3 regions of the Pseudomonas sp. P116 genome follow, and region 2 is predicted to be linked to each of the others. Evidence: predicted binding sites of a transcription regulator. Region 2 holds the regulator's gene; each other region holds the start of a gene.
The links. The regulator FliA, encoded in region 2, starts transcription of late flagellar genes. The targets are predictions, from matches to a motif close to CTAAAGTTTNNNNNNNNNNNGCCGNTAA.

Region 1 (10,115 bases), 340 kb from region 2:
GGGGATCTATCCCCGTTGGGCTACGAAGCGGCCTCTAAATCTGCAAACTCAATACTCAAGAACTACCGCATTCACTGGCTTTGCGACTGCTGCGCAGCCGAACGGGGATAAATCCCCTCGCCACAAAGAATGCAACTTCGTGCCTACAAACATTAAACACCCCCTGTTCCCTCCCTCCCCCGCAACTTGCACTTACACCCCGAAATACCTTGTTGCCAGCTGTTACATCCGCCCCTACCATCCACCGCAACGGGCACAGCGGAGCTGTCCAACAAAACCCGAATTCAAGGAAACAGAATGTCCCAGCACGTCCAGCGCAACATCGACAGCGCCCTACGCACCGGCCTGACCCGCACCCAGCTCTGGGAAGCCGCCGATAAAGGCCTGATCAAATGCTGGGAAATCGGCCGCCAGCGCGCCGCCCGTTTCCCCGACCTCGCCCAACGCTGCCTCGCCAACGAACTGCCCGTCCTCGGCTGGAAAGGTGGCGTGAGCCGCAGCCTGAAGAAAAACGAAAAATACGGCTCACTGAAATACCTCGCGCAGTGGCAAGGGTTGCGTGGGGAAGATCTGGATATCGATTTGGCTGAGGAGCGTTCGTTGACGTGTTCGCGGACGAAAATGGTGGTGACGTTTACGCCGGATCGGACGAAGTATTTTAATCAGGTGGCGGAAGTTGAGGCCTGAATCATCTGTGGCAAAGGAGCTCGCTCCCTCGCCACAGGTTCAGCATCGCGCGATGACTTCAGTGTTGATTGTTGCAGCGCTGACCGAAAACCGCTCCCGATACGCCTGCGGCGTCACCCCAATCGCCCGCAGAAAACTCCGGCGCAAGGTCTCCTCACTGCCAAACCCGCAATTTGCCGCGATGCGTTTTACAGGGAGCCCGGTATCGCTGAGCAAACGCCGAGCCGTTTCAACGCGGATCAGTTCGATCGCCCGCGCCGGGGTCTGGCCGGTGTCGGCGCGGTAATGGCGGACGAAGCTGCGTTCGCTCATCCCGGCCTGTTCGGCCAGAGTCGGTACGCCGAGGTCACAGGTCAGGTTTTCGGCGATCCATGCATGCAGCTCATCGAAACGGTTGCCTTGGTTCTGCAGTGATAACGTCACGCTGAACTGTGACTGCCCGCCCGGGCGTTTGAGGAACACCACCAGATGGCGGGCGACGTCCAGGGCGATGTCGCTGCCGAGGTCTTGCTCGACCATCGCCAGTGCCAGGTCGATGCCGGCAGTGACGCCCGCCGAAGTCCAGACCGGGCCGTCGTTGATGAAGATCGGATTGGCCTCGACCTGCAACTTCGGATGCTGCTGCGCCAGTTGCTCGCAACGCGTCCAGTGAGTGACGACGCGTCGACCGTCGAGCCAGCCGCTGGCCGCCAACAGAAATGCGCCGGTACACACCGAAGCCACGCGCCGACATTTCGCTGCATGTTGGCGCACCCAATCCACAAGGGGCAGATCTTCCGCCGCCGGATAAATACCCCAGCCGCCGGCGATGATCAGCGTATCGCTGGCCTCTTGAGGTAGCGGTTCGGCAAGCACCGCCAGCCCCGCGGACGACATCACCGCTCCGCCTTCGCTGGCGATCACACTTGGCGCATAAGGCGTCGGCAGGCCGCGTTGACGACAGAGGTCATTGGCCGAAGCAAACACTTGCAACGGGCCGGTGACGTCGAGGATCTGCATGTTGGCAAACGCGAGTACGTGAATGGCTTTGGGCATTTGGCGTAATTCGTGGGGTGATTGGCGTATGCGCCAGAACCTACGCGCCTACAGTGAAGCCGTCCACCCCCTCAATGGAGAAAAACCCCATGACGTTGCAGATCGGTTTTCTGTTGTTTCCGCAGGTTCAACAACTCGACCTGACCGGTCCTTATGACGTGCTCGCGTCGTTGCCGGGTGTGCAGGTGCATTTGATCTGGAAGGATCTGATGCCGGTCACGGCCAGCACCGGTCTGCTGCTGAAACCGACCACGACCTTCGAGGACTGTCCTGATCTGGATGTGATCTGTGTGCCCGGTGGCGGTGGCGTCGGGCCGTTGATGGAGGATGAGCAGACGCTGGCTTTCATTAAACGCCAGGCCGCGCAGGCGCGTTACGTGACTTCGGTGTGCACCGGCTCGCTGGTGCTCGGCGCGGCGGGTCTGTTAAATGGCAAACGCGCGACGACACATTGGGCTTATCACGACTTGCTGCCGACGCTGGGGGCGATTGCGGTAAAGGATCGGGTGGTGCGTGACGGCAATCTGTTTACTGGCGGCGGGATTACCGCAGGGATCGATTTTGCCTTGGTGCTGGCGGCTGAGCTGGTTGATGCCGACACGGCGCAGTTGGTGCAGTTGCAACTTGAGTATGCGCCGGCGCCGCCATTTAACTCAGGCTCGCCGGATTCAGCGCCGAGTGCAATCGTCGATGAGGCCCGGTTGCGAGCGGCGCCATCGTTGAAACTGCGCACGGAAATTACTGAGCGTGCTGCGGCGAAACTCAACCTGCTTTAAAGGCAAGATCAAAAGATCGCAGCCTGCGGCAGCTCCTACAGATCCGGCGTTTATCCGCGCAATTGGCGGCGAATGCGATCCTTGTAGGAGCTGCCGGAGGCTGCGATCTTTTGACTTTTGCTTTCCGCCGCCCAGCCGTGTAGAAAGCCCTTCCACCCATTTTCACAGGGAGTTTCGATGAAGGCTTTGCCTTGGCTTTACCTGGCGCTGCTCAGCCTCGGCTACGGATTGGCGCTCAGCTACGGCCAACTCGGCTGGCTGGCACTGATTTCCGTTGGCCTGCTGCTGTTCGCCGGGTACGCGGTACGCCAGCAACAAGTGCCGTTCGCACGCTACCTCGGCCACGGCCTGTTTATCGTGATGACTTTGGCGTTGGCGATGCATTGGTTGCCGGGTTTTTACAACGGCCGCGCTATTGATCCGCAGCGTTTCACTGATAACGCTGTGCGCTTTTCGATGTACCTGAATCAGGACAAACCACTGGTTGGCTTTTGGCTGTTGCTGGTCTGCCCGTGGATTGTCGCGCGGCGCTCATTGCGCCTGACCGTGTACGCGACCGCCCTCGCCTTGACGTTAAGCGCGATCCTCGCTCTCGGCGGTGCGTTGTTGCTGGGCGTTATCGCCTGGGCACCGAAATGGCCAGATCAGGCGTGGCTGTGGGTGCTGAACAATCTGCTGCTGGTGACGCTGGTCGAGGAAGCGCTGTTTCGCGGCTATATACAAGGCGGTTTCAGCCGACGCTTCAAACACCTGCCGTATGGCGAAAACCTCGCGCTGCTGCTCGCCTCGTCACTGTTCGCGCTGGCGCATGTCGGTGCGGGCTGGACTTGGGTGTTACTGGCGGGACTGGCGGGTGTCGGCTATGGTCTGGCCTACCGTTTCGGCGGACTCGGGGCGGCGATCGCCACACACTTCGGGCTGAATGTGCTGCATTTTGGCTTGTTCACCTATCCGATGCTGGCCGGTTGAGGCAAGCCGCGTTTTGCGACGCCGTGCTGATTACTGAAAGAAAAATTCAATAATTTCCTGACAGCGCCGACAACCTTTCAAAGCCTTGCGGATTGAACAACCATGCGTAACAACCAGCCCATTACACAACGCGAACGGACTTTCCCGGCTCAGCAACGGTTGATTTCCACAACCGACGCCAAGGGCGTGATCACCTACTGCAACGACGCTTTCGTCGAAATCAGCGGGTTTTCGCGTGAGGAACTGATCCGTGCGCCGCACAACCTGGTCCGTCACCCCGACGTCCCGGCTGCGGTGTTTTCGCACATGTGGGGCACACTGAAACAAGGCTTGCCATGGATGGGCATTGTCAAGAATCGCTGCAAGACCGGTGACCATTACTGGGTTAACGCCTATGTAACACCGGTGTTCGACGGCAATCAGGTGGTCGGTTACGAGTCGGTGCGGATCAAACCCACCGCCGAACAGATCCGCCGTGCCGAAGCGCTTTACCAACGCATCAACCAAGGCAAGTCGGCGATCCCTTCCAGCGATAAATGGCTGCCGGTGCTGCAAGACTGGCTGCCGTTCATTCTGGTCAGCCAGCTTAGCTTCGTCATCGGCGCAACCCTGAACTCGCAGTGGGGCTTTGCCCTCGCCGCTGGTCTGTCGGTGCCACTCGGCCTATTGGGTCTGCAATGGCAGCAGCGAGGCCTCAAGCGCTTGCTGCGTCTGGCCGAACAGACCACGTCCGATCCGCTGATCGCGCAGATGTACACCGACAGCCGTGGCTCTCAGGCGCGTCTGGAAATGGCGATCCTCAGTCAGGAAGCCCGTCTGAAAACCTGCCTGACCCGACTGCAGGACACTGCCGAGCACCTGACCGATCAGGCCAAGCAGTCCGACGCTCTGGCACACAGCAGCTCGACCGGCCTGGAACGCCAGCGCGTGGAAACCGAACAGGTCGCCACCGCCGTCAATCAGATGGCCGCGACCACGCAGGAAGTGGCCAGCCACGTACAACGCACCGCCGATGCCACTCAGGAAGCCAATCGCCTGACCGGACGCGGCCGCGACATCGCCGGCGAAACCCGCGAAGCCATTCAGCGTTTGTCCGTGGTTGTTGGAGAAACCGGCCTAACCGTGACCCAACTGGCCAAGGACAGCGACGAAATCGGCGGCGTGGTCGATGTGATCAAAGGCATCGCCGACCAGACCAACCTGCTCGCGCTCAACGCCGCCATCGAAGCGGCCCGTGCCGGCGAAATGGGCCGCGGTTTTGCCGTGGTGGCTGATGAAGTTCGTCAACTGGCGCAACGCACCAGCGAATCGACCGGGCAGATTCACGCCCTGATCGCCAAGCTGCAGCAGACTGCTTCGAGCGCTGTGCAAACCATGGAAGCCGGGCATCGCCAGGCCGAAGAAGGTGTGGCGCGGGTGCTGGAAGCGGATCAGGCACTGGTCGGGATCAGCGAAGCGGTGGCTAATATCACCGACATGACCACGCAGATCGCTGCGGCGACGGAAGAGCAAAGTGCGGTGGCTGAAGAGATCAGCCGCAACATCAGCAATATTTCGGAGTTGGCGGATCAGACGTCGGAACAGGCGCATAACTCGGCGTTGCTGAGTGAAGAGCTGACCAAGACGGCGAATACGCAGTACTCGTTGGTGGAGCGGTTTAACCGCTAAAAGCAAAAGATCGCAGCCTTCGGCAGCTCCTACATTGGAATGCATGTTCCTGTAGGAGCTGCCGAAGGCTGCGATCTTTTGATCTTCAAAGCCCGGACGGCGAAAGCTTTCCGGGCTTTTTATTGCCTATGTGAAATCAATGGCATCTGGCAGACCGCCATCGCGAGCAGGCTCACTCCTACATGGGGTCTGCGGTGACCACAGCTTTTGTGCCCGACCACAATCCCTTGTAGGAGTGAGCCTGCTCGCGATGAGGCCATAACAGCCAGCGAGATTACTGAGGCAACTTCAGCTTATCTAATAGCCGATTGACCAACAGTTCGTTGAGCATGATCACCTGTTGCAGCGCCAGCAGCGGTTTGCGCTCCGGGCCGCCGATTGAGTGGGCGATGTTACCGGCCATGGCATGGGCGTAAGACAGCGACTCGCAGGCTTCGACGAGCAGGGTTTCGTCATCCAGGGTGGGGTCGACGAGAAAGACGGGGCGAAACTTGGGCGAGGTTGGCGGAGCCGCCAGGTCGTCGGGCTTGAGGTAGTAATCGAGGGCGCGATCGGTTGCTTCTTTGATCTTTTGTGGGCTGAGCGCTGGGTCGTGGGGGATTGGATCTGTGGGTGGTGGGTTTGGTGTGATTTTGAACATGGATGAAACTCCTATCGCAGTTTAAGGAGCCATCACTCTCGCTACCAAACGAGTGGGTGGTGGCCATACGCGGGTTGGTAGACCGGCTGCAATAGGAACCCGGCGCTCACGAGTGAGCCCCACGCATGACCACCATAAAGCCAAGCCCCAAGAAAGAGACTCTGTAAGGTGCTGCCACACAGCTATTACAGACGGGCTACCAAACCCGGTCACTGTTTTGCAGTGACAGGTGAACGATATAGCCCGGCACGTATCCGTGTAAGCCGGCGGATTCTGGCGTACGCGTAGGTAACGGCGCAAGGAGTTGTAGGCCCGATGGCGTAACGGGTTGTGTGATTTAAACGTGCTTGCAGGATTGCGTTTACTGATAGAGAAAACTGGAAATTCCCCTGTTGTATTGATGTTGTTTTTGAGGCCGCTTTCGCGAGCAGGCTCGCTCTTACAGTTGGATCGGGTGCGTCAGTAAGAGATTGGTCGGCTGTCAGGCCGCCATCGCTGGCAAGCCAGCTCCCACAATGGATTGAGTGTGTTCAGTTAGAGATTGGCTGGATGTCAGGCCGTCTTCGCGAGCAGGCTCGCTCCTACATTTGGATTGGGTGCGTCAGTAAGGGATTGGTCGGCTGTCAGGCCGCCATCGCTGGCAAGCCAGCTCCCACAAGGGATTGAGTGTGTTCAGTTAGAGATTGGTTGGATGTCAGACCGTCATCGCGAGCAGGCTCGCTCCTACATTTGGATTGGGTGCGTCAGTAAGGGATTGGTCGGCTGTCAGGCCGCCATCGCTGGCAAGCCAGCTCCCACAAGGGATTGAGTGTGTTCAGTTAGAGATTGGTTGGATGTCAGACCGTCATCGCGAGCAGGCTCACTCCCACAAAAAGCAACAGCAAGATCAAAAGATCGCAGCCTTCGACAGCTCCTACAGGGATGATATGTACCACCCGCACGCGGCGCATGCCGCCCCACTCAAAGGATGAGCGTTAGCTCGGCTGCCGCTCTTGATCTTGATCCACGGGCGACGTCGGTAGGCTGAGTGGAGGGATTGATCCGGGGGTGGGAGCGCAGCGACCGTTTGGCGAAGCCAAACACAGCGAGAGGAGGTGCAGCGCAGCAAACCGGAGACGCTGCGCCCGGATCAATTCCGGAGCGAAGGGACCCCGAGCCTCAGCGAGCGGGCCGCACGTAGGAGCAAGCGTTTTTGGTTACTTTTTAGGCGTTTGTAAAAAGTGACCCGCCGTAAGGGCGGAACCCTAAGCGGCCGTTACCGCAGCAATGGATATGTACTCAAAAAAAAGTCGTAGCTGATATCCATCCCCCTCACCCCAGCCCTCTCCCCCAAGGGGGCGAGGGGGAAGGGAGCCGATCTCCATGAAGTTCAGAATCCCGGTCACCCCTTGAGAAATTCGGATACTTTCTGCGCGGCACTGGCCAAATGCTGCTCATGGGTAAAACCGGAAACCTTCAACGGCTTCAAATCATGATCCCCCGCCCCCAACCAAAACACCTCAATCCCCGACGCTAACGAATACCCCTCAACCGCCGCAAGATTGCCAAGCGCATCCCGCTCCCCCTGAACAATCAACGTCCGCGTCTGCAACCCAGCCAAATGCTCAACCCGAGGCTTCTCCGGCTTCCCCACCGCATAAAACGGATACCCCAAACACACCAGCGCATCAGCCCCCAACTCATCCGCCACCAGACTCGCCATCCGCCCGCCCATCGACTTCCCACCCATAGCCAAAACCCCAGTGACATGACGTCGCACCAAGCCATACACCTCACGCCAACACTCCTGCAATTTCCCCGCAGGATTCGGCGGCCGCTTCACCCCATCAACCCGCCGCTGCGCCATATAAGGAAACTCAAACCGCAACACGTTCACCCCAAGTGCAGCAAGGCGCCCAGCCATGTCGTTCATCCACTCACTGTCCATCGGCGCACCCGCCCCATGCGCAAGGATCAACGTCGCCGAAGCCTCGCCACTGGCGGCGTTCCAAAGCCACCCATGATCACGTACGCACTGCGCCCATTGATCCCCGTCAATACTGGCCTTGTGCTGTTTGTTCATGCTTGCCTCGCTTTTAGTCTGCCTATAACTCCAGGCGAAGGATTTGCGGCTCTTTTGCGCGCGGTCACTTCGGCTGAACCGTGGATGGGGAACCATGAACACTTCTATCAGTACCGCCTACAACTACAAGGTGGTCCGCCAATTCGCCATTATGACGGTGGTGTGGGGCATCGTCGGCATGGGGCTCGGGGTTTTTCTCGCGGCCCAATTGGTCTGGCCCGAGCTCAACTTCGATTTACCCTGGACCAGTTTCGGCCGTCTGCGCCCACTGCACACCAACGCGGTGATCTTCGCGTTCGGCGGCTGCGCGCTGTTCGCCAGTTCGTTCTACTCGGTACAACGCACCTGCCAGACCCAACTGTTTGCGCCAAAGATTGCCGCATTCTGCTTCTGGGGCTGGCAACTGGTGATCCTGTTGGCGGCGATCAGCCTGCCATTGGGCTACACCAGCTCCAAGGAATACGCTGAACTCGAATGGCCGATCGACATACTGATCACCATTGTCTGGGTCGCCTACGCGGTCGTGTTCTTCGGCACGATCATGCAGCGCAAGACCAAACACATTTATGTGGGCAACTGGTTCTTCGGCGCGTTCATCATCACCGTGGCGATTTTGCACATCGTCAACAACCTCGAAATCCCGGTCAGTTTTACCAAGTCCTACTCGCTGTACTCCGGCGCCACCGACGCGATGGTGCAATGGTGGTACGGCCACAACGCCGTAGGCTTTTTCCTCACCGCCGGTTTCCTCGGGATGATGTATTACTTCGTGCCGAAACAGGCCGAGCGTCCGGTGTATTCGTATCGCCTGTCGATCGTCCATTTCTGGGCACTGATCACCCTGTACATCTGGGCCGGTCCGCACCACTTGCACTACACCGCGCTTCCAGACTGGGCGCAGTCGCTGGGCATGGTGATGTCGCTGATTCTGCTGGCACCGAGCTGGGGCGGCATGATCAACGGCATGATGACCCTCTCGGGCGCCTGGCATAAGTTGCGCAGCGACCCGATCCTGCGCTTCCTCGTGGTGTCGCTGGCGTTCTACGGCATGTCGACCTTCGAAGGTCCGATGATGGCGATCAAGACTGTCAACGCCCTCTCCCACTACACCGACTGGACCATCGGCCACGTACACGCCGGCGCTCTCGGTTGGGTGGCGATGATTTCCATTGGCGCGCTGTACCACATGATCCCGAAAATCTTCGGCAAGGCGCAGATGCACAGCGTCGGCCTGATCAACGCGCACTTCTGGCTCGCCACCATCGGCACCGTGCTCTACATCGCTTCGATGTGGGTCAACGGCATCGCTCAGGGCCTGATGTGGCGCGCGGTCAACGAGGACGGCACGCTGACCTACTCCTTCGTCGAAACCCTGGTGGCCAGCCATCCAGGCTTCGTCGTGCGGCTGGTTGGCGGGGCGATCTTCCTCAGCGGCATGTTCCTGATGGCTTACAACACCTGGCGCACAGTGCGGGCCTCGCAGCCTGCTGACGTCGTTGCCGCCGCGCAGATGGCCTGAGGAGTCCGCCATGAAACACGAAACGATTGAAAAGAACGTCGGCCTGCTGATGCTGTTGATGGTGTTCGCCGTGAGCATCGGCGGTCTGACCCAGATCGTCCCGCTGTTCTTCCAGGACGTCACCAACAAACCGGTGGAGGGCATGAAGCCCTACACGGCGCTGCAACTGGAAGGTCGCGATATCTATATCCGCGAAGGCTGCGTCCAGTGTCACTCACAGATGATCCGGCCGTTCCGGGCTGAAACCGAGCGTTACGGGCACTACTCGGTGGCCGGGGAAAGCGTTTGGGATCACCCGTTCCTGTGGGGCTCGAAACGCACCGGGCCGGATCTGGCACGGGTCGGCGCGCGTTACTCGGATGACTGGCACCGCGCGCATTTGTACAACCCGCGCAACGTTGTCCCGGAATCGAAAATGCCGGCCTACCCATGGCTGGTCACGCAAGCGGTCGACAGCAGCCACACCGAAACCAAGCTCAAGACCATGCGCACCCTCGGCGTGCCGTACACCGACGACGACATCAGCGACGCGGTGGCCAGCCTCAAGGACAAGACCGAAATGGACGCGCTCATCTCCTACCTGCAAGTGCTCGGCACTGCAATCAAGAGCAAGAGGTGAGCCATGGTCGTTGAAATGAGTGCAGGACTGATTCGTGGCTTAGGCACCGTTGTGGTGTTCGTCGCCTTCGTTGGTTTGACCCTGTGGGTGTTCAACCGCAAGCGCAATCCGGAATTCGCCGAAGCGCGCCTGCTGCCGTT
Region 2 (10,115 bases):
TAAAGCGATGGAAGAGGTGGTTTTACCGACCCCACCCTTTTGATTGGCGACTGCCCAGACTCTCATTCAGTTCGTTCCTCCCGACCGAGATGCTCGGCCGAGACATGGCTCAGCGTATTAATGCGGGTGACGGAGAATTGACGGCACTCTCGCGTCCCGGCGTCTTGACCGGGGTCGGTGCAGTTTGTGTGCCAGCGCGCTTCAGTGCGGCATCCGGTTGCGCATGAGCGGTTCCGGTACCCGTCAGGCTACGGCGCACATCCAGATTGCGCGACACCACCAGCACCACGCGACGGTTTTTCCCCCGGCCTTCGGCGGTAGCGTTATTCGCTACTGGCTGGAATTCGCCGTAGCCCACCGAGGCCAGTCGACCAGGGTTGACGCCCTGCATCGCCAGCATGCGCACGATGCTCGCCGAGCGCGCCGAGGACAGCTCCCAGTTGGTCGGGTACTGCGCAGTGCGGATCGGCTGGTCGTCGGTAAAACCTTCGACGTGGATCGGGTTGTCGAACGGTTTGAGGATCGCGGCAACCTTGTCGATGATGTTGAAGGCGATGTCGCTCGGCATGGCGTCACCGCTGCCGAACAACAGGCTGGAGTTGAGTTCGATCTCGACCCACAACTCATTGCCGCGCACAGTCATCTGATTGGAGCTGATCAGGTCACCGAACGCGGCACTGATGTCGTCGGCAATGCTTTTCAGCGGATCACTGCCGCCGGCGATACCGGCGTCAATCTGTTCGGCGTCCTTGACCAGCGGCTTGGCCGGGGTCACGGTCTTCGGTCGCTCGTCGCCAATCGGAATCGGCTTGAGCGCGCGGTCGGAGTCGGTGAAGACCCCGACCAGCGCTTCGGAAATTTCCTTGTACTTGCCTTCGTTGATCGACGAGATCGAGTACATCACCACGAAGAAAGCGAACAGCAGCGTAATGAAGTCGGCGTAGGACACGAGCCAGCGCTCGTGATTAACGTGTTCTTCCTGATGCCTGCGACGAGCCATAGTCCATTACCCCCATCAATCCATGAAGCCCTGAAGCTTCAGCTCGATAGAACGCGGGTTTTCACCTTCGGCGATCGACAGGATCCCTTCCAACAACATTTCGCGATAACGCGACTGCCGCAACGCGATGGACTTCAGTTTGGCCGCCACCGGCAACAGGATCAGGTTGGCACTGGCCACACCATAGATCGTCGCAACGAACGCCACGGCAATGCCGCTGCCCAGTTGCGTCGGGTCGGCGAGGTTGCCCATCACGTGGATCAGGCCCATCACCGCGCCGATGATGCCGATGGTTGGCGCGTAGCCGCCCATGCTTTCAAAGACTTTGGAGGCTTCGATATCGCGCGCTTCCTGAGTGTAGAAATCCACTTCGAGGATGCTGCGGATCGCTTCCGGCTCGGCGCCATCGACCAGCAGTTGCAGGCCTTTGCGCGAGTAGTTGTCAGGTTCGGCGTCAGCCACCCCTTCCAGACCGAGCAAGCCTTCCTTGCGCGCGGTGAGGCTCCAGTTGACCACGCGGTCGATGCCGCCAGCCAGGTCCACGCGTGGCGGAAAGAAGATCCAGGCGAGGATCTGCATTGCGCGTTTGAACGCGCTCATCGGCGATTGCAGCAGCGCGGCACCGATGGTGCCGCCCAGTACGATCAGTGCCGCCGGGCCGTTGGCCAGCGCACCGAGGTGACCACCTTCCAGGTAGTTGCCGCCGATGATGGCGACGAACGCCATGATGATCCCGATAAGGCTTAGAACATCCATCAGATACACGCCTCGACGATGTGCTTGCCGATGTCGTCCAGACCGTACACCGCATCAGCGAGGTCGGCTTTGACGATGGCCATCGGCATGCCGTAGATCACGCAGCTTGCTTCGTCCTGCGCCCATACCGAACTGCCGCCCTGCTTGAGCAGGCGCGCGCCTTCACGGCCGTCGGCGCCCATGCCGGTCAGCACGACCGCCAGAACTTTGTCGCCGTACGACTTGGCTGCAGAACCGAAGGTGATGTCCACGCACGGCTTGTAGTTCAGACGCTCGTCGCCCGGCAGGATTTTCACCGCGCCACGGCCGTCGATCATCATTTGCTTGCCGCCGGGTGCCAACAGCGCCAGGCCAGGACGCAGGATGTCGCCATCCTCGGCTTCCTTGACGCTGATGCGGCAGAGCTTGTCCAGACGTTCGGCAAAGGCTTTGGTGAACGCCGCCGGCATGTGCTGGATCAGCACGATCGGCGCCGGGAAATTCGCCGGCAACTGCGTCAGCACGCGTTGCAGGGCAACCGGGCCGCCAGTCGAAGTACCGATGGCGACCAGTTTGTAGGCCTTGCGTTTCGGTGCCGGCGACGAAGCACTGGCAACCGGCGCGCGCGTCGGTGCCGGAGCAGGTGCCGGGCGTACCGGTGCGCTGCTGGTGTGGCTGCTGTGGCTGCTGTAACTCGATGCGGCCGGGGCCGGTGTCGGTGCAGGTGCTGGAGCAGCAACAGGCGCAGGTGTGCTGTAAGCGCTGAAACGACGATTACTGCGCGAGATGCTATGCACCTTTTCGCACAGCAGTTGCTTGACCTTCTCGGGGTTACGCGAGATGTCTTCGAAATTCTTCGGCAGGAAATCCACCGCGCCGGCGTCCAGCGCATCCAGGGTTACCCGGGCGCCTTCGTGGGTCAGCGAGGAGAACATCAACACCGGGGTCGGGCAGCGCTGCATGATGTGCCGCACTGCCGTGATGCCGTCCATCATCGGCATCTCGTAGTCCATGGTGATCACGTCAGGCTTGAGCGCCATGGCCTGATCGATCGCCTCTTTACCGTTGGTTGCCGTACCGACAACCTGGATGCTCGGATCCGCTGAAAGAATTTCCGAGACGCGGCGGCGGAAAAAACCCGAATCGTCCACCACCAGGACTTTGACTGCCATAAACACTCCATTAGGTGCAGCGGGACGCTATCGCCCCGCCGCCCCGGATTCAAATACGCCGTGCGGCGTAACGCTTGAGCATGCTCGGAACATCAAGGATCAGCGCGATACGGCCGTCACCAGTGATGGTGGCGCCGGACATGCCCGGAGTGCCCTGAAGCATCTTGCCCAATGGCTTGATGACCACTTCTTCCTGGCCGACCAGTTGATCGACGACGAAGCCGATCCGCTGAGTGCCCACCGAAAGGATCACCACATGGCCTTCGCGCTGCTCTTCGTGAGCGGCGGAGCTGACCAGCCAGCGCTTGAGGTAGAACAATGGCAAGGCCTTGTCCCGCACGATCACCACTTCCTGACCGTCGACGACGTTGGTGGTCGACAGGTCGAGGTGGAAGATTTCGTTGACGTTGACCAGCGGGAACGCAAACGCCTGATTGCCCAGCATGACCATCAGCGTCGGCATGATCGCCAGGGTCAACGGCACCTTGATGACGATCTTCGAGCCCTGGCCCTTGGTCGAGTAGATGTTGATCGAACCGTTGAGCTGGGAAATCTTGGTCTTCACCACGTCCATGCCGACACCGCGGCCGGACACGTCGGAGATCTCGGTCTTGGTCGAGAACCCAGGGGCGAAGATCAGGTTGTAGCACTCGGTATCGCTCAGGCGATCGGCTGCATCCTTGTCCATCACACCGCGTTTTACCGCGATGGCGCGCAGGACGTTCGGGTCCATGCCTTTGCCGTCATCGGAAATCGACAGCAGGATGTGATCGCCTTCCTGCTCGGCGGCCAGCACCACTTTGCCGCCACGGGCCTTGCCCGAAGCTTCGCGGTCTTCCGGCGACTCGATGCCGTGGTCGACCGCGTTGCGCACCAAGTGGACCAGCGGATCGGCCAGGGCCTCGACAAGGTTTTTGTCGAGGTCGGTTTCTTCGCCGACCAGTTCCAGGTTGATTTCTTTCTTGAGCTGACGAGCCAGGTCGCGAACCAGACGCGGGAAGCGCCCGAAGACTTTCTTGATCGGCTGCATCCGCGTTTTCATCACCGCGGTCTGCAAGTCAGCCGTGACCACGTCGAGGTTCGACACAGCCTTTTGCATGGCTTCGTCGCCGCTGTTAAGACCCAGGCGCACCAGACGGTTACGCACCAGCACCAGCTCGCCGACCATGTTCATGATTTCGTCGAGACGCGCAGTGTCGACCCGCACGGTGGTTTCGGCTTCGCTGGCCGGTTTTTCCGGCGGTGGCGCGGCTGGCGCACGGGCCGGAGCCGGTGCAGCAGCGGCCGCAGGTTTTGGCGATTCGGCTTTCGGCGCAGGCTTGGGCGCTGCGGCGGGGGCCTTGGCGGCAGGCGTGGCGACGGCGGCAGTGCTGCCGGCAGACGCGGTACCCACTTCAGTGAACTTGCCTTTGCCGTGCAATTCGTCGAGCAGCGATTCGAATTCGTGATCGCTGATCAGGTCGCTACCGGCCGCAGCCGCCGCCGGAGCAGCAGGCGCAGGCACCGCGGCAATGGCCGATTCCAGCGCATCAACGGCAAAGTTGCCCTTGCCGTGCAACTGATCGAGCAGTGCTTCGAATTCGTCGTCGGTGATGTCCGAGCTGTCGCCCTTGGCCGGGGCCGCAGGGGCCGCCGCCGCTGGGGCCACAGCATCAACCGCGAACTGGCCTTTGCCGTGCAGTTGATCGAGCAACGACTCGAACTCGGCATCGGTGATTTCATCGCTGGCCGCTTCGGTTGCAGCAGGCGCAGCGGCAGCCGCCGGGGCTTCGGCCTGCGCCTTGACGGCGTTTAGCGAGTCCAGCAACTGTTCAAATTCGTTATCGGTGATGTCGCCCGAATCGCTTTCGGCAACCGGTGCCTCGACGACTTCTTCAACCGCGACGGCATCAGCCGCTTGCGGCTCGGCCAGGCGCGCCAAAGCGGCCAGCAGTTCAGGCGTAGCCGCCGTAATCGGGCTGCGCTCGCGCACTTCGGTGAACATGCCGTTCACCGCATCCAGTGCTTCGAGGACAACGTCCATCAGTTCTGAATCAACGCGACGCTCACCCTTTCGCAGGATGTCGAACACGTTTTCGGCGATGTGACAGCACTCAACCAGCTCATTGAGCTGAAGGAAGCCGGCGCCCCCTTTTACAGTGTGGAAACCGCGAAAAATTGCGTTGAGCAGATCAGCATCATCCGGGCGGCTTTCCAGCTCGACCAATTGTTCTGACAGCTGCTCAAGAATCTCGCCGGCCTCAACCAGGAAATCCTGAAGGATCTCTTCATCGGCGCCGAAGCTCATTAAGGGGGTGCTCCTAACAGGTCTAAAAACCTAAACTTCAAAATCCAAGGCTGGATAGCAAATCGTCCACATCGTCCTGACCGGACACAACGTCTTCTCGTTTATCGGCATGAATCTGCGGACCTTCACCCTGCGAGAGATGTTTTTGTGGATCTTTTTCAGCGAGCATCGCCGCACGGTCATGTTCGATGCCCGCAAAGCGGTCCACCTGACTGGCCATGAGCACGAGTTTGAGCAAATTGCTTTCGACTTCGGTGACCAGTTGGGTCACACGCTTGATCACCTGACCGGTGAGGTCCTGATAATCCTGAGCCAGCAGGATGTCGTTCAGATTGCTCGACACCGCACGGTTGCCCGTGGTGCTGCGTGACAGAAAACCGTCGACCCGGCGCGCCAGTTCACGGAACTCTTCAGCCCCGACTTCACGACGCATGAAACGACCCCAATCGGTACTCAAGGCCTGGGCTTCCTCAGCCAGACCATTGACCACCGGCGTGGCGTTTTCCACCAGATCCATGGTGCGGTTGGCCGCGGCTTCCGTCAGCTTGACCACATAGCCCAGGCGTTCGGTGGCGTCGGTAATTTGCGACACTTCCTCGGCCTGCGGCATGTTCGGATCAATCTGGAAATTGACGATCGCACTGTGCAGTTCACGTGTGAGCTTGCCAACTTCCTGGTACAGGCCACGGTCACGGGTCTGATTGAGCTCATGGATCAATTGCACAGCGTCGCCGAACCTGCCCTTTTCAAGGCTTTCGACCAGTTCGACCGCATGTTTTTTCAGGGTCGATTCAAAATCGCCCTGTGAAGATTCGTTGTGGTCCATAGCTCCCCCGTGGCGCAGTTTCTCAACCGATGCGTTCGAAAATCTTCTCGATTTTGTCTTTCAACGCCTGGGCCGTGAAGGGTTTCACCACATAGCCGTTTACACCGGCCTGGGCTGCTTCAATGATCTGTTCGCGCTTGGCTTCAGCGGTCACCATCAGCACTGGCAGGTGCTTGAGTTTTTCATCGGCGCGCACGTGACGCAGCAGGTCGATACCGGTCATGCCCGGCATGTTCCAGTCCGTTACCAGAAAGTCGATGCTGCCGCTGTTGAGAACCGGAATGGCGGTAATGCCATCGTCAGCCTCGACGGTGTTGGTGAACCCCAGATCGCGCAGCAGGTTCTTGATGATCCGCCGCATCGTTGAGAAGTCATCAACGATGAGGATTTTCATGTTCTTGTCCAATTCGACCTCCAAGCAGTCTTAAACGCGCCCAGCACCTGGACGCGCCATTTCATTCAATCCGGCGTAACACTCAAAGACTGTCTGGAGCACAACAGAGCAAGACCGGTGCCGTTCATCACCGCACCAGCCTCGTTCGCAGTGTCCCCACACTGCCTTCAGCGCGCTCGCCACTCCCCCAAACGCCCCCGCAAACGGGCCGCGCACTGGCTGTGTAACTGGCTGACCCGCGATTCACTGACGCCAAGGACTTCACCGATCTCCTTGAGGTTCAGCTCTTCGTCGTAGTACAGCGCCAACACCAGTCGCTCACGCTCCGGCAAATTGGCAATCGCGTCCGCCAGCGCTGCCTGGAAGCGTTCATCTTCCAGATCGCGTGACGGCTCAAGATGAGCACTCGCGCCATCCTCGTGCAGCCCTTCGTGTTCGCCGTCCTGCAACAGGTCGTCGAAACTGAACAGGCGGCTGCCCAAGGTGTCATTCAAAATCCCGTAATAATCATCGAGACTCAATTGGAGTTCGGCCGCAACTTCGTGATCTTTAGCATCACGGCCGGTTTTAGCTTCAATCGAGCGAATTGCGTCGCTGACCATACGGGTATTGCGGTGAACCGAGCGTGGCGCCCAGTCCCCTTTGCGCACTTCGTCGAGCATCGCGCCGCGGATTCGAATGCCCGCGTACGTTTCGAAACTGGCGCCTTTGCTGGCGTCATATTTGGTCGAGACTTCGAGCAGGCCGATCATCCCGGCCTGGATCAGGTCTTCGACCTGCACACTCGCCGGCAACCGTGCCAGCAAGTGATAGGCAATGCGTTTGACCAGTGGCGCGTAACGCTCGATCAACTCGTACTGCGCATCACGTGCCGACTTCTTGTAGTAGTTCATACCGCTTGCGGTCATATGACAGGCCCTGCCGTTTGCTGCACGAGGCGCTCGACGAAGAATTCAAGGTGGCCGCGCGGGTTGGCAGGCAGCGGCCAGGTATCGACCTTCTGTGCAATTGCCTTGAACGCCAGGGCGCACTTGGAGCGCGGAAAGGCTTCATAGACCGCACGTTGTTTCTGCACGGCCTTGCGCACGCTTTCGTCGTAAGGCACGGCGCCGACGTATTGTAGGGCTACGTCAAGGAAGCGATCCGTGACCTTGGTCAACTTGGCGAACAGGTTGCGCCCTTCCTGCGGGCTCTGCGCCATGTTGGCGAGGACGCGGAAGCGGTTCATGCCGTAATCGCGGTTGAGCAACTTGATCAGCGCGTAAGCGTCAGTGATCGAAGTCGGCTCGTCGCAAACCACCAGCAACACTTCTTGCGCGGCGCGTACGAAACTGACTACCGAGTCACCAATACCCGCAGCGGTGTCGATCACCAGTACGTCGAGATTGTCGCCGATGTCGCTGAACGCCTGAATCAGACCGGCATGCTGAGCCGGGCTCAGATGCACCATGCTCTGAGTGCCCGATGCGGCAGGCACGATGCGAATTCCGCCCGGGCCTTGCAACAGCACGTCGCGCAACTCGCAGCGGCCTTCGATCACGTCGGCCAAGGTGCGTTTGGGCGTCAGGCCCAACAGAACGTCGACGTTCGCCAGCCCCAGATCGGCGTCCAGCAGCATGACCCGACGGCCAAGCTCTGCCAGCGCCAGAGACAAGTTCACTGACACGTTAGTCTTGCCGACGCCACCTTTGCCGCCGGTCACCGCGATCACCTGTACGGGATGCATGCTGCCCATGTTATTTCTTTACCTTGTCTTGCATAGACGGAGGCCACATTACTGGCTGCGCGTTCACAAACGGAACAATGCATGGCAGACCATCGATGTAGGTACAAAAACGGTTCATGATTACCTCAGCCTACCTGCTTGGTCGGGCTGTGATAGATATCAGCGAACATGTCAGCCATGGCTTCTTCGCTGGGTTCTTCCTGCATTTGCACGCTGACGGCGCGGCTGACCAGTTGATGACGGCGCGGCAGATGCAAATCATCCGGAATCCGTGGGCCATCGGTCAGATACGCGACCGGCAATTCATGACTGATCGCCAGGCTCAACACTTCGCCGAGGCTGGCCGTTTCATCCAGTTTAGTCAGGATGCACCCGGCGAGCCCGCAACGCTTGTAACTGTGATAAGCGGCGGTTAGAACCTGTTTCTGGCTGGTGGTTGCCAGCACGAGATAATTTTTTGAACGGATGCCACGCCCGGCCAGGCTCTCGAGCTGCATACGCAGTGCCGGATCGCTGGCCTGCAGGCCGGCGGTATCGATCAGCACCACGCGTTTGCGCAGCAGCGGGTCCAGGGCCTGCACCAGCGACTGACCCGGATCGACGTGCGTTACCGGCACGTTGAGAATCCGGCCCAGGGTCTTCAGTTGTTCCTGCGCGCCGATGCGGAAGCTGTCCATGCTCACCAGCGCGACATTCTGCGCGCCGTACTTGAGCACGTAACGGGCAGCAAGCTTGGCCAGCGTGGTGGTCTTGCCCATGCCGGCAGGGCCGACCATGGCAATCACACCGCCCTCTTCCAGCGGCTCGACTTCCGGTACGGCAATCATCCGCGCCAGGTGCGCCAGCAGCATGCGCCAGGCCTGACGCGGTTCTTCGATATCCGTGATCATCGCCAGCAGGTCGCGCGACAACGGGCCGGACAGGCCAATCCGTTGCAGACGGCGATACAGGTTGGCTTGCGCTGGGCGGCTGCCTTGCAGCTGATTCCAGGCGAGGGTGCCAAGCTGAACTTCCATCAGCTCGCGCAGGCTATTCAATTCAAAACGCATCGAGTCCAGTGCGCGCGGATCAATCCCGCCGGACGATTGCGCAGGTGCCGGGGCCGGACGCGCCGGGGCCGCATAAGTCGGCTCGCTCAACGGTTCGGCAGCGGTCAGCGGCAGGCCGGCCGTCATTGGCAAACCGGCGAACAGCTGGCGATTGGTGTCGCCGTCGGCTTCGCCACGCAGGCTCAATTCGGCCTGGGCGGTGACGATGCGCGACTGGGTCTTGCGCAGCTCGTCTTCGAGTTCCATGTTCGGAACCCGTGGCGCCAGCGCCGACAACTTGTAATCCAGCGCCGCCGTCAGTTCGACGCCGCCGGCAATGCGGCGGTTGCCAATGATGGCGGCATCAGCGCCCAGCTCATCACGAACCAGCTTCATGGCCTGACGCATATCGGCGGCGAAAAAACGCTTAACTTGCATAAACCACTACCTCAGCCGTTGGGCCCTACTGTCGCAACGATCGTCACTTGCTTGTTGTCCGGTATTTCCTGGTAGGCCAGCACGTGCAATCCAGGGACTGCCAGGCGGCCAAAGCGCGAGAGCATCGCGCGGATCGGGCCGGCTACCAAGAGGATCACCGGCTGACCTTGCATTTCCTGCCGCTGCGCCGCTTCGATCAGCGAACGTTGCAGCTTCTCGGCCATGCTTGGCTCCAGCAGAACGCCCTCTTCCGAGCCTTGTCCTGCCTTCTGCAGACTATTGAGCAATATCTGTTCCAACCTTGGCTCCAGAGTGATAACTGGCAGCTCAGACTCAGTGCCTACAATGCTTTGGACGATTGCGCGAGATACGCCGACCCGCACAGCAGCCACCAACGCGGCGGTATCTTGACTCTTCGCGGCGTTGTTGGCGATGGCTTCGGCAATGCTGCGGATATCGCGTACCGGCACATGTTCGGCCAGCAACGCTTGCAGCACCTTGAGCAACTG
Region 3 (10,115 bases), on a different contig from region 2:
TGCGCCAGGTACTGCTCATGACAATGCCGAAGCTGATGATTCGCCCCGGCATGACATAACGACCACGCAGCTCGGCGAGCTCTTGGTCCTTGATTTCGATAGGTGTGAATCCTGCATTGGCATAGCCTGAAGCACTCGCCGCCAGGCAGGCGGCGGCCAGCCAGTATGAGGTTTTCATCTGCTGCTCCCGGGACATCCAGTCCCTTTTTATATAGTCGGCGATTAAAAGAAGTCGCTCTGTATGAACCCGAAATCCATCAATTCAGCATCTTTGACAGGATTGAAGCCATCCAGCTGGTTCTTGGCCGTCAACGGTACCGGTGGACTGCGCAAGGCGTTGGCCTTGTCGTACCCGGGACCGACGATGGCGAAGACAATGCCGTTCCAACCTTTGACAAAGTCATCGTGTTTGTAGCGCTTATGACCCAGGACAGGGTCTCCGATGTAAACCCACTCCTTGTCTGCACGCTGCAACACGACGAAATGCTTGTAGCCGCGAATATCTATCAGTACCACCACCGGAATCGTCACCGCTTCGAGCTTCTCGGGCGGTATCCGGTAGCCTCTGGCACGCATGCCGATGCTTTCAACGTAGCGCTTCATGTCGAGCATGGAGAAGCCTTGAGTACGAACAAGGTCCTGGTCTGCAGTGACCAGCATGCCTTTGATGATGTGCTCCTCATCGACGTCGAGCCAATAAGCCTGGCGTAACACCGTGGCCAGTGCGGCAGCGCCGCAGCTGAAATCGGTTTTCTGTTCGACAATGTCGGCAAACTTGCGCTCACGGATGCTTTGCACGTCCTTGTAGACGAGTGTGCCGCCCGGCAAGGCAGCCACAGGCATCTGTGCCGCCTGAGTCAGACCGCACAGGCACAGCAAAGCGAGAAGGGCAGACTTACGCATGATCGATACGCCTTTGCGGACTGAGGAAAAGCCCCGTTTCCGGGGCTTTCGTTCGATCGCGATTACAGGCAGGCTCTGCAACCTGCGGCGATGGACAGCGAGTTGCTTTGTTGGTTGCCCACACCAGACGAGACGTTGGCCCCACCGTTGCCGGAGAAGTTGTTCATCGAGTTGGTCATGTTGGCATTGTTGACCACTGGCGCTTTCCAGCCGTCTTTGGTCATCACTTGCTGAGTGGTTACGCCAGCGAGGCCAAAGGTACCCACGGCTTCGAACTTGGCTTTCTGATCATCGTTGCCGCCGTGGCCGCCGCCACGATTGCCCCAACCGCCGTGATCATTATCGTCTTCGATGGTTGCAGTGCCTTTTGCCTTGAACGTCCCGGCAGCGGCATAAGTGCCGGTGAGGGTGTCGGTTTTGTAGGCCTGCACGCCTTTGTTTTCTACAACCAGGCCAGTGGAAGACTGGTTGGCAGAAGCAGCAGCCTGAGCTACGCGGCCACCGGATACGGCGATCGCCAGGTTGTTTTTCTGCTGGTTGAAGTTACCGGCAGTGACGTTGATGCCGATGTTGCCGGAACCATTGTTGCCTGCGTTGTTGAGCGTGGCGTTGTTGAAGGTGGACGAGTTTTTCACATAGTTGTTGGTGTTGGTTTGAGTGGCGCTTGAGGCAGCAACAGCGTTACCGAAGATGAAGCTTTCGTCAGCGGTGGCCAATGCAGCAGCGTTGTCCTGCTGGTTGCCGTCGCCGGCTGCCACGTTGGCGCCCATGTTGCCGTTGGAGTTGTTGAGCGAGTCACTGGCGTTAGCGTTATTCAGCGTGCCCTGGTTTTTGACAACGTTGCCGTCGCTGTCTTGCTCATCGAGCACAGCGGCGCCGGCGCCTGCAGTGATTTGCAGCAGTTGTTCAAGGCTTGGGCCCCTAGGCTGGTTATTACCATGGCCGTTGCCGTGTCCATTACCATGATCGTCATCACGACCGCCTGCCTGTGCTGCGATAGCCATCACTGCTGCAAGTGCGAAAACCAGTGGTTTGAGAGCCATTGTAGGTTTCATGGTGTTTCTCCGTCGTGCTTATTAGTTGGTTAAGTGTTGGTACTTTCTAATTGCACTGCTTTTTATTTGGGTCAGTCTGCGACCCGGATGCTCAGGGTGTTGGCCATTCGGTTCCCCACCCCGGCACTCTGGTTCACCTGGATTACCCCGCGGCTGCCGGTGAAGGCCTGATCACTTGTCGTGACCTGGCGACTGCCGGGTGAGGTACCAGTTGCTCCTGAGCTCGGTAACAACGCCACGTTCTGTTGCGAAAGGGCGCTATCGTCAACGCTCTGCGGGGCAGCACTGATGCTGACGCGCGTCACGTTGGCCATCTGGTTATTGGCCCCGGCACCCTGGTTCACACCCAGTACTCCGTTGCCATTACTGAAAGAGTTGCCGCCGATGTTGGCGCTGGCGTTCATCGAGCGATCGGCAGGTGTGCCGATCTTCTGGATGACGCGAGTGGAGGCGTGGGATTCGGTGCCGATGGCAATTGCCTTGGTGTTGGCTTGCTGCATCTGGTCACCGGCGGCCTGGTTGACGTTGAAATTGCCGCGGTATTGCATGCCTGAATCCTGAATGTTTGCGCTGTTGACTGAACTTGGGTCAGCCATGGCGCTGGTGCAACCGAGCAAGGCGAGGAGAAGGACAGTGCGATTCATCTCATTGGCCTCCGGCCATGCGGGTCAGGGGGGCCAGGCCGGTGCTCATGGCGCGGTTGACGGTATTGGAGATCGAGCCGCCAGCGCCGCCGCCGGTGCCAGTGCGCATGCCCGGCAAGCCGTTGGTGTTGGTCAGCGTGTTCATGCCCGGAAGGTTCGAAGCAGGCGTGTTCATGTTGCCGCGTATCGAAGAACCACTGGCGATCCCGGCGAAGTCACCGTCACTGAGTTCAGTGCTGCTCAGGGTCTGGTTGATTCGAGCGGAGGGGTTGGCGTTGACGGTCGTCGGGTAGGGGTCTTTGCCGCCATTGCGGCCGATTGGGATAGGCTGAACATCGCGATCAAGGACGATCACGCCATTGCCTTCGGCCTGAACGTTGAAACTGATAAATGCGCTGGCTGCTGATCCGATCAGCAGAAGGCAGGTCATGCTTTTTTTGATATTCCCCACGGCTGCAATTCCTTCTTCAGTGGGCTGCCCTTGTCAGCGTTGTGAAGGAGATAGCGAAAGCTGTGCCGCTTTTGAATTGTTGTTGTTTTCCAGCGGCTTACCGCAAGCACGCGCAGAGTCGATGCACAGGGTGTTTCATCGTTGAAACACAAGCAGTCTCGCCAGCCCGTCTATTGGCTGAACAAAGCTCTGGAACAAGGGTTTGCGGGGATGTGTATCAGTGGCGTAACAAGTGCCATGACAAAGCGATGAATGCCGCTGAAACGGCCACTCTGCACTCGCGTCAGTGTTTCAGGAATGGACACTTTTTCCCCAAAACAGGGTGAAGCAGTGGGGCAGGTGACCCATCAGGCGGTTTACTCGACCAGTAGTCTTTCGACTGCAGCGAAGGCCTGGACCTGTCGTTCGGCCCAGTCGCCCTGAATGATCTGGCAAGGTTGCCGATGCTGTTCCAGCCAATCGCGCGTGGCCTGGAAGAAAGCCAGGCGCTGATCAAGGTCCGGCTGGCAGCGCTGACCGTCATCGGTCCAGTCAATTCGTTCCGGGGACAACAGAAGGTGCAGGTCGTAATGGCGCGCCAGCAACTCGCCTTCCAGCCATTCCGGGCAGGCGCCAAACAGGGTCTGGCTCCAGAGAATATTGCTCAACAGGTGGGTGTCGAGAATCAGCAGCGACGGTTGCTGCGCCCGCGCCTGATCTTCCCATTGCAGTTGCCCGCGGGCGATCTCGGGGATGTCGGCCAGGCAGGTGTCGCGCGGGTTCTGCTCGATAAACCAGCGCACGTACTCGTCCACCCGCAGACCGCCAAACTGTTGCTGAAGACCCGCCGCCAGCCAGCTCTTGCCAGTGGATTCCGGACCGGTCAGAACCACGACCTTCATGTGCGCAATGCCGGGTCGGCGCGCCATTCGCGCCAGCCTTGAATGGCAATCACGGTGAACAGTGCGTACAGGCCCGCGGTGAGGTAAAGCCCCTTATAAAGGAACAGCCCGACAAAAATCACATCGAGCACGAACCACAGCGCCCAGCATTGCAGGCGTTTCTGCGCCATCCACAACTGCGCGACCAGGCTGAACCCGGTGAGCGCCGCGTCCAGCCACGGTTGCGCAGCGTCAGTCCAATGCGCCATCGCAGCCCCCAGCAACACGCTGCCAATTGCGCCGACACTCAGGCCAAGCGCAATCGAGCGAGCATCCAGGCGGGTGACTTGTCGCCCGTCGTGCATCGTCCCGGCGCGCGTCCATTGCCACCAGCCATAAACCTGCAGCGCGGCGTAGATCACTTGCAGCAACATGTCCGAATACAGCTTCACTTCAAAGAAGATCCAGCTATAGAGCAACACCATGACCAGCCCGATCGGCCAGCACCACGGATTCTGTTTGACCGTCAGCCACACGGCAATGACACCGAGAGCGGCGGCAAACAGTTCAAGCCCGGACATGTGGGTTCCTTGGGGGGAGTTGAAAGAGGGGGCGGATTGTACTGTATTCGCCAGAACACTGAAGGACCCAAGGAGCGAGCTTGCTCGCGAAAGCGTCGGCACACTCAACAATGATGCTGAATGTTGTGCTCTCATCGCTGGCAAGCCAGCTCCCACATGGATTTTCGCGGTGCTCAGCCTTTGTGGCACGCCGACAAAGTCTGCCAGCTCCCACATGGATTTATGTGGTGCTCAAAAATGATGGCGCTGCACAAAAACTTGTGGGAGCTGGCTTGCCAGCGATAGCGGTGGGTCAGGCGACATCTCTATCGACAAATCCACCGTTATCGCGAGCAGGCTCACTCCTACAGGAGAATGGCGTTAGACGCGGAACTGGCGCAGCAGGCCGTTGAGTTGTTCGCTCAACTGGCCAAGTCGCACGCTGGCCGCACTCGACTGTTCTGCCGCCACGGCCGTGCTGTGAGAAAGCCCCGCCGCCTGAGTAACGTTCTGGTTGATGTCTTCGACCACATGCGCCTGTTGCAGCGTGGCGCTGGCAATCGATGCGTTCAGGCCATTGAGATTGCGCAATGCCTGGCCGATGGCATTCAAGCTAGCTCCAGCCAGCCCAGCCTGTTCAATGGTCAGTTGCGACGCCTTGCTGCTGTCACCGATAACCTTGACCGCTGCCTCGGAGTGATTTTGCAGGCGTTCGATCATCGACTGGATTTCCGCTGTCGACTTCTGTGTACGCTGCGCCAGCAAGCGCACTTCATCCGCCACCACGGCAAATCCACGACCCTGTTCACCGGCCCGTGCTGCTTCGATGGCCGCGTTGAGGGCGAGAAGGTTGGTTTGCTCGGCGATCGAACGAATCACCTCCAGCACACTGCCGATCTGGGTACTTTCGGTGGCCAAAGTGCGAATCACCTCGACCGCTTGGTCAATGGTGCCCGAGAGCTTGTCGATCTGTTGCAGGCTGCCGTCGATATTGATCTGGCCCTGTTGCGCCTGCGCCTCGGCATCACGCATTTCGGCGGCGGCATGCTCAGCGTTTTTCGCCACGTCCTGCACGCCGTAAGTCACCTCGTTGATCGCGGTGGCGACCAACTCCATTTGTTGCGACTGTTGCTGGCTACGTTGTTGGGCCTGCGAGGCATCGTTGCCCAGTTCGCTGGACGATTGACCGAGCGCGCTGGCCGACACCTGCAACTCACCGATCACCCGGCGCAATTTGGCGGTAAATGCATTGAAGTGGTGAGCCAGTTCGGTGACTTCATCCTTGCCGTGGGTGTCGAGGCTGCGGGTCAGGTCGCTTTCGCCGCTGGCGATGTTGGCCATGGCGTTCACGGTCTCCTGCAAGGGGCGCACGATGCTGCGCGCGATCAGGATCACCAACAGCGCCATGATCACGGCGATCACCAGGCCGATAACGGTGGCCTTGATCACCTGGCCCTGGAATTCGGCCTGCACATCGTCGACGTAAACCCCGGAGCCAAGCACCCAGCCCCACGGTTCGAACAATTTCACGTAAGAGGTTTTCGCCACCGGCTCACTCGCGCCAGGCTTCGGCCAGCGGTAGTCGACCATGCCGGCGCCCTTGGACTTGGCAATCGCGACCATCTCGTTGAACACCGCAAAGCCGTCCGGATCGCGGATCGCCGACAGGTTCTGACCTTCGAGCTTGGGGTTGGTCGGGTGCATGACCATTACGGGCGTGAGGTCGTTGATCCAGAAGTAATCGCTCTGGTCATAGCGCAGGCCACGGATGGCGGTGAGGGCCTGTTTCTGCGCGGCTTCCTTGGTCAGCGTGCCGGCGGTTTCCAGGTCGTGGTAATAGGTCAGCAGGCCGCTGGCGGTCTGCACCACATGCTGGGTTTTCTGGGCTTTGGCGTGATACAGGTCATCGTGGATCTGCTTGAGCATCAATGCGCCCAAGGTCAGCAACATGACCACTGCCACAATCAAGATGAGCCACAAGCGTCGGCTGATCGACACACTGCGCAAGCTGTTCATAACGCTGTCACTCCGGATTCTTTTTCTTGTAATTAACGACCGCCAGCATCCAACCACGATTTCGTAGGCGGGCATACGCGACCCAAGTCGTATAACGCGGCAGCGCTATTAAGGCTTGTCTGTTAGGATTTCGGCCCCGCGCGTGAAAACCTGAATCGAAGTTGCTATTTCACGGAATTTTGACCCTTTCGTAAGGATCCTGTGCGCGCGGAATCGGTCCAGCATTAACCAGCTACGCTGATCGCAGTGAACGTAAAAAAATACTATCGGGGCATGCCGGCGTGCATCGCTCTTTGGGGGATTGATGGATCTTTGGACCGCCTTGCAGGCATTGATACTAGGAGTTGTAGAAGGGCTGACGGAGTTTTTGCCCATTTCCAGTACCGGACACCAGATCATTGTTGCCGACTTGCTCAACTTCGGCGGCGAACGGGCCATGGCGTTCAACATCATTATTCAGCTCGGCGCGATTCTCGCGGTGGTCTGGGAATTTCGCCGCAAGATTTTCGACGTGGTCATCGGCTTGCCGACCCAGCCAAGTGCGCGTCGCTTTACGGCTAATCTGCTGATCGCATTCTTGCCAGCCGTGGTGTTGGGAGTGATTTTTGCTGATCTTATCCACGAATACCTGTTCAACCCGATCACCGTGGCGGCCGCGCTGGTGGTGGGCGGGGTGATCATGTTGTGGGCCGAAAAGCGTCAGCATGAAGTGCATGCCGAGACGGTCGATGAAATTCGCTGGAGCGACGCGCTGAAAATCGGCTTCGCGCAATGCCTGGCAATGATTCCCGGCACCTCGCGTTCCGGCTCGACGATCATTGGCGGCCTGCTGTTCGGCCTGTCGCGCAAGACGGCTACCGAGTTTTCTTTCTTCCTCGCCATGCCGACCATGGTCGGTGCCGCGGTGTACTCGGGCTACAAGTATCGGGATCTGTTTGTGCCGGCGGATTTTCCGGTGTTCGCCATCGGTTTCGTCACCGCGTTTATCTTCGCGATGATCGCGGTGCGCGGCTTGCTCAAATTCATCGGCAGCCATAGCTATGCGGCATTCGCCTGGTATCGGATCGTGTTCGGGCTGGTGATTCTGGCGACATGGCAGTTCGGCTGGGTGGACTGGACGGCGGCCAAGGCATGAATGATTCGCGCGCCCGCCGACCCGAAGGTCGGCCGTCCGGTGGCAGCATTCAGAACCTGAAACTGAAGCTGGTCGTTCTGTTGATCGTCTGCGCGTTGCCGTTGGCAGGCTCGCTGTCGATGTGGCTGAGCGGCATTTCGCTGGTGCCGCTGGCGGCGTACGGCATCGTCAGCGTGTTGGCGTTTTTCATGTATTGGGCAGACAAACGCAAGGCGCGCACCGATGCATGGCGCACGCCGGAAAACATCCTCCATGCCGTGGAACTGGCCGGTGGCTGGCCGGGCGCGCTGATTGCCCAGCAAGTATTCCGGCACAAGACGCGCAAGGTGTCGTTTCAGGTGCTGTTCTGGGTGATTGTCGCGCTGCATCAGGTGTTCTGGATCGACCAGTTGTTCCTTGGCTCGAATCTGCTAACCCTGCTCTAACCCCACCGCAAACCCCCTGTAGGAGCTGCCGAAGGCTGCGATCTTTTGATCTTAAAAGACAAGATCAAAAGATCGTCCGATCGCGGCCCGAGCCTTCGGCAGCTCCTACAGGGAGTGAGTTACAGAAGTAGGCCAACCCGGGTTTTCTTCGGCAACTTGCTCACCACCAACTGATGCGAGCGTTGTAGCAAGCCCTGCAATTCCTCAGCCCCCAGCGGGTAGGGTGGATGCATGATGATCCACTGTGCCCGGGCCAGATAGGGCGCCGGATGAATCCCCGGTCGATCGCAATGACCAAGAAACAGGTCCTTGTCGACCTTGAACGCCAGCGAATCCCCGCGTAAACCCTGCAAGGCGAACATCTTGTTGCCCGCAATCGAAAACACCCGCACGCCACCCCACTTGTAGTCCTCGCGCGCGCCGGGCAAGGCCAGACAAAACGCGGCGACATCCGCTTCGCTCATTTTTCCCTTGCTCATAACAACCGCTCCCCACAGGCATTGAACGACTCGACCAGGTGATCAATCCACGCACGCACCGCCGGCATGACCCCACGCCGATGCGGGTAAACTGCTTGCAGCCAACCGCCGGGCAGCGACCACTCGGGCAGCAATTGCACCAAGGCGCCGCTTTCCAGCTCCGCTTCGCAAAACATCATAGGCAGCATCGTGAAACCCTGGCCGGCCAGTACGCAGGCCTTGCGCACGACAAAATCGTCGATGCCCAGCCGTGCTTCCATGCTCAGTTCGAAGCTGTTGCCCTGCTGATCGAGTAAACGCAAGTGCACCAGGCGATCGGCCTCCAGCGCCCCGAGCACCGGCAGGTTCTTCAGCTCTTGCGGATGGCTGATCGACTGGCCTTGCATGAATGTCGGACTGGCCACGACCACCGTTTGTGCCTGGCGCAGACGTCGGGTGACCAGCAATGGATCTTCATCACCCAGCTCGCGTACGCGCAGGGCAACATCAAAGCCTTCGGCGACCAGATCGACCCGACGATTAAGCAGCACCACTTCAAGTTGCACCTGAGGAAATTTGCCGAGAAAGTCGCTGATCACCCACGGCAGCATTTCATGCGCAAGACCGGTAGGGCATGACACACGCAAACGACCCCGCGGTTCGCTGGACATGCTGGCGACGGCTTCGTCGGCCATTTCCGCTTCAAGCAGCATCGCCTGACAGTGACGCAAATAACGCTCGCCGACGGCGGTGAGATTGAGTTGGCGCGTGGTGCGTTGCAGCAAACGCGCACCGAGGCGCTCTTCCAGTTCGGCGATTCTGCGTGACAGTCGTGACTTTGGAATCCCCAGCAGACGTCCGGCTGCCGCAAAACCGCCAGCCTCGACGACTTTGGCGAAATAGTAGAGATCGTTGAGATCTTGCATGGTTGGTACCCAACTGTTCTATCAGTGGGACGAACTATCGCATTGCTGGCGGCTAATCAGCTATTGGTTTCTTGCGTAGGATTGTCTCCATTCCGTCGCCACCGGCGATTCATTCCAGGAGATCCCACATGAAACTGCTGCATATCGATTCGAGCATTCTGGGCGACAACTCGGCTTCCCGTCTGTTGAGCAGCGAAGTCGTCAAAGCCTGGCAGGCCGCTGAGCCAAGCGCTGTGGTGACTTACCGTGACCTGGCCGCCGATGCCATCAGCCACTTCTCGTCGACCACTCTGGTTGCCGCCGGCACCACCGCTGAATTGCGTAACGCCGCACAGCAACACGAAGCCGACCTCAGCGCTTCGACACTGGCCGAGTTCATCGCCGCCGACGCTGTAGTCATCGCTGCACCGATGTACAACTTCACCGTACCGACGCAACTCAAGGCGTGGATCGACCGCGTTGCCGTTGCCGGTCAGACCTTCCGCTACACCGAAGCCGGCCCTGAAGGCCTGTGCGGTGGCAAGAAAGTGGTGATCGTTTCCACTTCTGGCGGCATTCACGCCGGTCAGGCCAGCGGCATCGCTCACGAAGAATATCTGAAGCTGGTATTGGGTTTCCTTGGCATCACCGACATCGAAATCGTCCGTGCCGAAGGCCTGGCGTACGGTGACGAAGTGCGCAA

Region 1: the regulator FliA is predicted to act here: its motif matches at 3,513-3,540, upstream of ICA15_RS02080 (methyl-accepting chemotaxis protein).
Region 3: the regulator FliA is predicted to act here: its motif matches at 6,617-6,644, upstream of ICA15_RS22865 (methyl-accepting chemotaxis protein).

Annotation. Positions count from the first base shown of each region.
Region 1 covers NZ_JACVHB010000001.1:401,123-411,237, forward strand. The annotation lists gene ICA15_RS02060 (hypothetical protein) at 298-687, shown strand; gene ICA15_RS02065 (GlxA family transcriptional regulator) at 727-1,722, opposite strand; gene inhA (isonitrile hydratase) at 1,812-2,498, shown strand; gene ICA15_RS02075 (CPBP family intramembrane glutamic endopeptidase) at 2,676-3,467, shown strand; gene ICA15_RS02080 (methyl-accepting chemotaxis protein) at 3,570-5,135, shown strand; gene ICA15_RS02085 (DUF6124 family protein) at 5,410-5,775, opposite strand; gene ICA15_RS02090 (alpha/beta family hydrolase) at 7,157-7,837, opposite strand; gene ccoN (cytochrome-c oxidase, cbb3-type subunit I) at 7,932-9,356, shown strand; gene ccoO (cytochrome-c oxidase, cbb3-type subunit II) at 9,367-9,975, shown strand; gene ICA15_RS02105 (cbb3-type cytochrome oxidase subunit 3) at 9,979-10,115, shown strand, end outside.
Region 2 covers NZ_JACVHB010000001.1:745,038-755,152, forward strand. The annotation lists gene ICA15_RS03700 (ParA family protein) at 1-66, opposite strand, end outside; gene motD (flagellar motor protein MotD) at 110-1,000, opposite strand; gene ICA15_RS03710 (flagellar motor protein) at 1,016-1,756, opposite strand; gene ICA15_RS03715 (chemotaxis response regulator protein-glutamate methylesterase) at 1,756-2,907, opposite strand; gene ICA15_RS03720 (chemotaxis protein CheA) at 2,957-5,194, opposite strand; gene ICA15_RS03725 (protein phosphatase CheZ) at 5,232-6,020, opposite strand; gene ICA15_RS03730 (chemotaxis response regulator CheY) at 6,043-6,414, opposite strand; gene fliA (RNA polymerase sigma factor FliA) at 6,582-7,322, opposite strand; gene fleN (flagellar synthesis regulator FleN) at 7,319-8,149, opposite strand; gene flhF (flagellar biosynthesis protein FlhF) at 8,266-9,606, opposite strand; gene flhA (flagellar biosynthesis protein FlhA) at 9,618-10,115, opposite strand, start outside.
Region 3 covers NZ_JACVHB010000007.1:212,087-222,201, forward strand. The annotation lists gene ICA15_RS22830 (hypothetical protein) at 1-178, opposite strand, end outside; gene ICA15_RS22835 (C39 family peptidase) at 223-903, opposite strand; gene ICA15_RS22840 (heme utilization protein) at 966-1,958, opposite strand; gene ICA15_RS22845 (adhesin) at 2,030-2,602, opposite strand; gene ICA15_RS22850 (hypothetical protein) at 2,604-3,053, opposite strand; gene ICA15_RS22855 (AAA family ATPase) at 3,410-3,934, opposite strand; gene pnuC (nicotinamide riboside transporter PnuC) at 3,931-4,494, opposite strand; gene ICA15_RS22865 (methyl-accepting chemotaxis protein) at 4,855-6,489, opposite strand; gene ICA15_RS22870 (undecaprenyl-diphosphate phosphatase) at 6,794-7,624, shown strand; gene ICA15_RS22875 (DUF1294 domain-containing protein) at 7,621-8,049, shown strand; gene ICA15_RS22880 (MmcQ/YjbR family DNA-binding protein) at 8,169-8,528, opposite strand; gene ICA15_RS22885 (LysR substrate-binding domain-containing protein) at 8,525-9,433, opposite strand; gene ICA15_RS22890 (FMN-dependent NADH-azoreductase) at 9,562-10,115, shown strand, end outside.